Regions from separate parts of the Kitasatospora sp. NPDC057198 genome, predicted to be linked through region 2. Evidence: predicted binding sites of a transcription regulator. Region 2 holds the regulator's gene; the other holds the start of a gene.
The links. Region 2 encodes HspR, which represses chaperone genes until heat shock. Its sites were predicted from a motif close to TTGAGNNNNNNNNNCTCAA; they were not measured.

Region 1: lon (endopeptidase La) is a predicted target of HspR. The motif match lies at 2,448-2,466, and genes of this name have one in related genera.

Annotation. Positions count from the first base shown of each region.
Region 1 covers NZ_JBHUWH010000293.1:3,965-8,340, forward strand. The annotation lists gene lon (endopeptidase La) at 32-2,425, opposite strand; gene ACFUEL_RS27115 (rhomboid-like protein) at 2,622-3,341, opposite strand; gene ACFUEL_RS27120 (response regulator transcription factor) at 3,651-4,376, shown strand.
Region 2 covers NZ_JBHUWH010000025.1:6,627-11,002, reverse strand. The annotation lists gene ACFUEL_RS05235 (helix-turn-helix domain-containing protein) at 286-1,314, opposite strand; gene ACFUEL_RS05230 (heat shock protein transcriptional repressor HspR) at 1,521-2,057, opposite strand; gene dnaJ (molecular chaperone DnaJ) at 2,065-3,213, opposite strand; gene grpE (nucleotide exchange factor GrpE) at 3,350-3,940, opposite strand; gene dnaK (molecular chaperone DnaK) at 3,937-4,376, opposite strand, start outside.

The DNA.
Region 1 (4,376 bases), on a different contig from region 2:
TTCCCGCGCCTCCCGGGGCCCCCGGCGCCCGTCAGGCCGCCGCCACCAGCACCTCCGCCGGCTCCAGCGCGAGCCGCAGCACCTCCCGGACGTCCGACACCGGGTGCACCGACAGGCGCTCCAGCACCTCGGCGGGGACGTCGTCCAGGTCCGCCTCGTTGCGCTTGGGGATGACCACCGTGGTGATCCCGGCCCGGTCGGCGGCCAGCAGCTTCTGCTTGACCCCGCCGATCGGCAGCACCCGGCCGGTCAGCGACACCTCACCGGTCATCGCCACGTCGGTGCGCACCCGGCGGCCGGACAGCAGCGAGGCCAGCGCCGTGGTCATCGTGACGCCCGCGCTCGGGCCGTCCTTCGGCACCGCCCCGGCCGGCACGTGCAGGTGGATGCCCCGCTCGCGCAGCCCGGTCACCGGCAGCTCCAGCTCGGCGCCGCGCGAGCGCAGGTAGGAGAGCGCGATGTGCGCCGACTCCTTCATCACGTCGCCCAGCTGGCCGGTCAGGGTCAGCCCGGTCGAGCCGGTCTCGGCGTCCGCCAGCGACGCCTCGATGTAGAGGACGTCGCCGCCGGCCCCGGTGACCGCCAGGCCGGTCGCCACGCCCGGCACCGCGGTGCGCCGCTCGGCCGGCTCCTGCGCCGCCTCCGGCACGTGGTGCGGCCGGCCCAGCAGGGCCCGCAGGTCGTCCGCGCCGACCGCGGCGGGCAGCTCGCGCTCGCCCAGCTCGGTCTGCGCGGCGACCTTGCGCAGGATCCGCGCGATCGACCGCTCCAGGTTCCGGACGCCCGCCTCCCGGGTGTACTCGGCGGCCAGCTTCCGCAGCGCCGCCTCGTCCACCGTCAGCTCGTCCCCGCCCAGGCCCGCCTTGGCGAGCTGCCGGGGCAGCAGGTGGTCGCGGGCGATGGCGACCTTCTCGTCCTCGGTGTAGCCGTCCAGCCGGACGAGGTCCATCCGGTCCAGCAGCGGCTCGGGGATGGCCTCCAGCACGTTCGCGGTGGCGAGGAACACCACGTCCGAGAGGTCGAGCTCGACCTCCAGGTAGTGGTCCCGGAAGGTGTGGTTCTGCGCCGGGTCGAGGACCTCCAGCAGGGCGGCCGCCGGGTCGCCCCGGTAGTCCGAGCCGACCTTGTCGATCTCGTCCAGCAGCACCACCGGGTTCATCGTCCCGGCCTCCTTGACCGCCCGGACGATCCGGCCGGGGATCGAGCCCACGTACGTCCTGCGGTGGCCGCGGATCTCCGCCTCGTCCCGCACGCCGCCGAGCGCGACCCGGACGAACGAGCGGCCCATCGCCTTCGCGACGCTCTCGCCCAGCGAGGTCTTGCCGACGCCGGGCGGGCCGACCAGCGCCAGCACCGCGCCCCCGCGCCGCCCGCCGATCTGGCCCAGGCCGCGGTCGGCCCGGCGCTTGCGGACCGCCAGGTACTCGACGATCCGGTCCTTCACGTCCGCCAGGCCGGTGTGGTCGGCGTCCAGCACGGCGCGGGCGCCGGCGATGTCGTACGCGTCCTCGGAGCGCTCGTTCCAGGGCAGCTCCAGCACGGTGTCCAGCCAGGTGCGGATCCACGAGCCCTCGGGCGACTGGTCGCTGGCGCGCTCCAGCTTGTCGACCTCCTTGAGCGCCGCCTCGCGCACCTTCTCCGGCAGCGCGGCGGCCTCGACCCGGGCCCGGTAGTCCTCCTCCTCGGAGTCGCTCTCGCCGTTCAGCTCGGCCAGCTCCTTGCGCACCGCCTCCAGCTGGCGGCGCAGCAGGAACTCCTTCTGCTGCTTGGCCACGCCCTCCTCGACGTCCTTGCGGATGGTGTCGTTGACCTCCTCCTCCGCGAGGTGCTCGCGCAGCAGGCTCAGCGCGTACTCCAGCCGGGCCGGGCGGTCCGCCTCCAGCAGCACCTTCAGCTTCTGCTCGGCGGTCGCGAACGGCGCGTAGCCGATGTTGTCGGCCAGCTCGCCGACGTCCTCGATCGCGGCCACCCGGTCGACGATCTGCCAGGCCCCGCGGCGGCGCAGCCACTGCGTGGACAGCGCCTTGTACTCCTTGACCAGCTCGGCCGCCCGCCCGGCCACCGGCAGCCCCTGGTCCGACTCCTTGAACGGCGTGGTCTCCACCCACAGCGCGGCCCCGGGCCCGGTCGTCCCGGCCCCGATCCGCACCCGCCGGACGGCCCGCACCAGCGCCGCCGGGTCGCCGTCCGCCAGCCGCCCCACCTGCTCGACCGTCGCCAGCGCCCCCACCGCCGCGTACGACCCGTCCAGCCGCGGCACCAGCAGCACCTGCGGCTTCCCCCCGGCGCTCCCGGCGCGGGCCGCCTCCACGGCCGCCCGCACCTCGGGATTCGAAAGTTCCAGCGGGACCACCATGCCGGGGAGCACCACCTCGTCGTCGAGCGGCAGCACAGGCAGAGTGAGCGGAACGGACGTCGATGCCATGATCTCTCCCCAGTCAGTGAAGTTGAGCTGACCTGACTAAGGTCTGGCGATCCGGGATTGTTCCCCGCCCCGCGTTCGCTCCCGGAGAACACCCCCCGCACGGCGGAGCGGGCGCACGACAGAGACCCCGCACCCCGTCAGGGGCGTGCGGGAGCACCTCCCGGCCCGCTCGGGGCCGGGGAAGGAGAGGAGCAGGTCAGGAGGATCGCGGCACGGGCCGGAGCCCCGCCCACGCCGCGACCCGGCCGCCCCGGGAGCGCCGCGCCCGCCAGGGCCGCCCGCCCCCGCCCCCGCGGACGACCGGCCACAGCGCGACGCCCACCGCCAGCGCGGCCGGGTGGCCGACCCCGGTGACCAGGTCGGCGTCGCCGACCACCTGGTGCCCGATCAGCGCGAGCCCCGCGCCGAGCGCGACCTTCCGCCCGGTCGGCCCGAGCAGCCCGGCGAGCGCGCCCAGCGAGGCCAGCACCCCGTACGAGACGCCGATGTCCATCGCGTCCAGCAGTTCGGCCCCGGCGTGGTCGGTGGCGACCGCGGCGACCACGACGCCCTGCGAGAGCAGGGTCGCGGCGACGTGCCCGGCGCCGAAGACGCCGAGGGCACGAAGGCCGCCGATCCGTCGTTCCAGGGGTGCGACGGTGAGGGCGAAGGCCCAGAAGTACGGCATCCAGACCGGTCCGGCGACCCACAGGCCGCTGCCGACGAGGGAGAGCGCGGGGTGGGCGAGCAGGTTGTGCGCGTCGGTGGAGGAGAGGGACTGGAGCCGGTGCACGGTCTCCGGGTCGCCGAAGCGGGCGTAGAGGGTGGTGCCGAGCAGCAGTGCGAGGTAACCCAGCGCGAACGGGTTGGCCCGCGGGGTGGGCACGGCCCGCAGTCCCGGCCTGATCAGTCGTCGTCGCAGTTCCGCGCTGGTCACGGTGCCTCCCGAACGCCTCGTCCAGCCCACCATAAGCGGGACGGGTGAGAGGTGTCTGAGGAACTTCTGTGAAGACCTCCACCCCGGCCCGCCCCGGTCGCACACGTACCGCTACAGCTCGCAAGCGCTGCGGGTAAGGTACTGGCCCGTGCCCGTCCGAACGGGGACCTGCCAAACCTGATGCGTCCGCCGGCGGGGCACACCCACGACGGAACAGCACGACGGAAACAAGACGACTACGAGCGGAGCCCGCCGTCCCGAGGCGGCCGGCCCGCGAGCCCTGGGGGCGGTGGCGTGACCGTGACAGAGATGCAGCAAGAGACGATCAGCAGTGGACCGGTGGGCACCCAGCGACGGGTGCTCGTCGTGGAGGACGAGCCCACCATCGCGGAGTCGATCGCGGCACGGCTGGGGGCCGAGGGCTTCAAGGTGGCGGTGGCCCACGACGGGCCGGGCGCGGTGGACGGGTTCCACACCTGGCAGCCGGACCTGGTGGTGCTGGACATCATGCTGCCGGGCTTCGACGGCCTGGAGGTGTGCCGCCGGATCCAGGCCCAGCGCCCGGTGCCGGTGCTGATGCTGACCGCGCGGGACGACGAGACGGACCTGCTGGTGGGTCTGGGCGTCGGCGCGGACGACTACATGACCAAGCCGTTCTCGATGCGCGAGCTGGCGGCCCGGGTGAACGTGCTGCTGCGCCGGGTCGAGCGCGCCCAGCAGGCGGCCCGCACGCCCGCGCTGGGGTCCCTGCGCTTCGGCGAGCTGGAGATCGACCACGTGCAGCGCCGGGTCCGGCTGGGCGCGGGCGACGTGCACCTGACGCCGACCGAGTTCGACCTGCTGGCCTGCCTGGCCGCGCAGCCGCGCGCGGTGCTGACCCGCGAGCAGCTGCTGGCCGAGGTGTGGGACTGGACCGACGCGTCCGGCACCCGCACGGTGGACAGCCACGTGAAGGCGCTGCGCCGGAAGATCGGGGCGAGCTGGATCCGCACGGTGCACGGCGTCGGGTACGCGCTGGAGGCCCCGCTCTCCTGA
Region 2 (4,376 bases):
CGCCTCATCGCAGCCTTCGTCCTTGCCGGTGCTGTCCTCCTTGCCGGTACGGGCGCGGCCTCGGCGGACAGTGCGTGGCCGCATGCCGCTGTTGTGGGGCGTTTGGCGGCTGAGGACAGCGCATGGCCGAGCACGGTTCCGGTGGTGCACGTGAGCGCTTTCGACAGCGCGTGGCCCATGACGGTCGGCATGGAGGTGTGAACTCCGGGAGCCGGTCGATCCGTTGCCGCTGAAGCCAGGAGTGGTCGTCCCTCGCAGGGCTGTGCACGGCCTTGCGAGGGGGTTTCAGGCCTCTGCCGACAGCTCCTCGGACGCGCTGATGATCGACTGGTCCGGCTCCTGGGCGAGTTTCCAGCCGAGTTGGAAGAGCGTGTCGACACCGTAGTCCTCCCGCATCTCGGCGATGTGGCGGGCCAGGGTCCGTTCGCTCAGGCCGAGGTTCCGGGCGATGACCCGGTGGCCGATGCCCTGTGCCATGAATCGGACGATCTGCCGACGCAGGCTCGACAGGACCTGGGGTGGGATCTCCCGGTTGGCGTGGAACGGTATCGCACGCTCCCAGAGCGACTCGAAGAGCTGGATCAGGTAGGCGACGACCGCGTGGTCCTTGACGAACGCGGCCTGGGTCATGTCCTCGCTGCCGGGGATCACGGCGGTCTTGCGATCGGCGATGATCATGATGGAGAACGGCTCGCCCAGGGTGCGGATCTGGCTGCCCGCGGCCGTCATCGTCTCCACGTACTCCAGAGTGGGGCTGGAGTATCTGGCGCTGGGCTGGTAGATGCTCCGGGTGGTCCCTCCACGGCGGAGAACCCCTCGATCCCGGTCGAACGCGCTTCGCAGCGCCTCCGCACTGCGCCCGCCGCCGGGTTGGGCGGTCATGAGTTCGTGCGTGCAGCTGTCGACCAGCATGGCCAGGCGTTGGTTGATCGACTGGTATCCGTGGACGTATTCGATTTTGCTGCTGGCCTCGGTCTGGCCGCTCAACTCGCTGAACGCGTCGCCCAGATCCCGCAGGTCGGCCGACAGCGCCACTGAGCGGTGGAGCAACTGGGCCGCCTCCCGCTGCCACGAGCTGCTCAGTGATATGGACAGGGCCCGGGGGTCGACCGCCACCACGTCCGAGTGGTCGTCCGTGTCGTGGATCAGGAGTCCGAAATCGAGCAACTCCTGGATCTGCTTTTCCGCCGCCTGGTGTTCGCGAGTCTTGGCCCGACCGCCGGAGCGCACAATGGACAGGTACACCTCACGTGCGCCGGCGGAGAGCAGCTCGTCCGCAGAATGGCCTGCTCCGGAGTCACGGGTTATGCGCATTGACTACTCCCCTCCGTGGTGGCCTTGTGTGCGGCGGTGCACGGCCAGCCTGGTGGCCAGTAGGGATCATAGGCAAAATCACCCGGCTGCGGATTCTGCGGGCGGCGCGTTCTTCCCCTGCGAAGACTCTCCCAGTACGACGCCGCCGTCGACACCCCCCGAACGGGAGGTGTCGACGGCTCGACGTCGGGTTGCGGCCGCGCTGCTCAGCGCCTGGGCCGCCACACCACCAGCGCGCTGGACTGCTGGACCTGCTGGTAGGGCACCAGGTCGCGGCGGTAGGAGGCGTGGACGGCGGCCTCCCGCTGCTGCAGGGTCGCGGCCGCGCCCTCCAGGGCGTCGACGAGCTCGGCGACCCGGGACTGCAGGGCGGCGACCTGGTTCTCCAGCTCGATGATCCGCTTGATGCCGGCCAGGTTGATGCCCTCGTCCTGGGAGAGCCGCTGGACCTCGCGCAACTGCTGGATGTCCCGGGCCGAGTAGCGGCGCCCGCGCCCGGCGGTGCGGTCGGGGCTGACCAGGCCGAGGCGGTCGTACTGGCGGAGGGTCTGCGGGTGCAGGCCGGAGAGCTCGGCGGCGACGGAGATGACGTAGACCGGGGTGTCCTCGGTGAGGACGTACGGCGGGGCGGCGGCGCGCGGGCGGCCGCCGCCGGGCAGGCCCTCGCCGAGGCCGGGGCCGGGGCCGATCCGGCCGGTGACGCCGGGGCCGTCGCCGTGGCTACTGTCGGGGTGGGGACTCATCGGGCTCTCACGCTCCCTCCGCCGCCTTGAACAGGGCGGCTCGCGGGTCGTCCGAGGCGGTGGCCTCGCGGTACTGCTCCAGTGCGGTCAGCGCGTCTCCGTCGACGTGCTTGGGCACCGTGACCTCCACGGTGACCAGCAGGTCGCCGCGGGTGCCGTCCTTGCGGGTGGCGCCCTTGCCGCGGGCCCGCATGGTCAGGCCGTTCGCGCTGCCGGGCGGCAGCTTGAGCTTCACGGCCGGGCCGTTCAGGGTCGGCACCTCGATGGTGCCGCCGAGCGCGGCCTCTGGGAAGCTCACCGGCACGGTCACCGTCAGGTTGTCGCCCTTGCGCCCGAACACCGGGTGCGAGTCGACGTGCACGGTGACGTACAGGTCTCCGGGCTGGCCGCCGCGCTCGCCCTGGGCGCCCTTGCCCTTGAGCCTGATCCGCTGGCCGTCCTGCACCCCGGCCGGGATGCGGACCTGCATGGTGCGGGCCGAGGAGGCCCGGCCGCTGCCGTGGCAGACGGTGCACGGGTCGTCGACGATCATGCCGCGGCCCTTGCAGTCCCGGCAGGGCTCGGAGAGCGCGAAGGCGCCCTGGCCCCGGCTGACGGTGCCCGCGCCGACGCAGGTCGGACAGACCCGCGGGGTGGTGCCGGTCTTGGCGCCGGTGCCCGCGCAGGCGCGGCAGGCGGCCTGGGAGGTCATCCGCAGCGGCACCGTCGCGCCGTCCACGGCCTCCTCGAAGTTCAGCGTGACCTCGGTCTCGACGTCCGCGCCGCGCCGCGGCTGGGCGGTCTGCCGGCCGCCGCGGTTGAACAGGCCGCCGAACACGTCGCCGATCCCGCCGCCGCCCGAGCCGCCCCCGCCGTTGAACAGGTCGCCGAAGTCGAAGCCGCCGGCCGCGCCCGCCCCGCCAGGCCGGAAGCCGCCGCCCGCGAACAGCGAGCGGGCCTCGTCGTACTCCTTGCGCCGCTTCTCGTCGGAGAGCACGTCGTACGCCTCGGAGATGTCCTTGAACCGCTCCTCGGCCTTGGCGTCACCCTTGTTGGCGTCCGGGTGGAACTCGCGGGCCAGCTTGCGGTAGGTCTTCTTGATCTCTGCGGCGGTGGCGTCCTTGGGCACGCCGAGGACCTTGTAGTAGTCCTTCTCCACGTAGTCCTTAGCGCTCATGGCCTTTGACCGCCACCTCCCGGAATCCCGAAGTTCTGTTGCCTGTCGGCACCGCGGCGCGGTGCCCTGATACGGCGCTGCGGAGCCGGCCGCCGTACTGGACGACGTACGACTCCGCAGCGCACGGGGACTCTACTCAGCTGTCGGACGAACCGTCAGCCTTGTCGCCGTCCGGCTCGCCGGTGGTCTGGGTGCCCGGCTGGGGCTCCGCGACCGCGACCATCGCCGGGCGGATGATCCGCTCGCCGATCCGGTACCCGGGCTGGAGGATCTGCACGCAGGTGTCCTCCGTCACGTCCGACGAGTAGCTGTGCATCAGCGCCTCGTGGATCGTCGGGTCGAAGGGCTCGCCCTCCTTGCCGAACTGCTGCAGCCCGAGCTTGGCGACGACCGTCTCCAGCGACTCGGCGACCGACTTGAAGCCGCCCGTCACCTCGCCGTGCTCGCGGGCCCGGCCGATGTCGTCCAGCACCGGGACCAGCGACTCCAGGATGTTGGAGACGGCGATCTCGCGGACGGTGGAGCGGTCGCGCTCGACCCGCTTGCGGTAGTTCTGGTACTCGGCCTGGAGCCGCTGCAGGTCGGCGGTGCGCTCGCCGGCCTCGCGCTTGGCGGCGGCCAGCTCGTCGGCACCGGCGCCCGCGACGGCCTCCTCGGCTGCCTTGAGCACGGCCTCCTCGGCGGCGGAGTCGTCGCCGGGCTGCTCGCCCTGCGGCTTCTCCGTCATGCCGCACCGCCCTTGGGCTTCTCGTCGTCGACGATCTCGGCGTCGACCACGTCGTCGTCCTTGGCGCCCGCCTCACCGGCACCGGCCCCGGCCGCACCGGCCGCCGCGCCCGCGCCGTCGGCCTGCGCGTACAGCGCCGCGCCGAGCTTCTGGGCGGTGGTGGAGACCTTCTCGGTGGCGGTGCGGATGGCCGCGATGTCCTCGCCCTTGAGGGCTTCCTTGAGCTCGCCGATGGCGGTCTCGACCTCGGTCTTGACGTCGGCCGGGAGCTTGTCCGCGTTGTCCGCGATGAACTTCTCGGTCGAGTAGACGAGCTGCTCGCCCTGGTTGCGGGTCTCGACGGCCTCGCGGCGCTTGGTGTCCTCCTCCGCGTAGCGCTCGGCCTCCTCGCGCATGCGGTTGACCTCGTCCTTCGGCAGCGAGGAGCCGCCGGTGA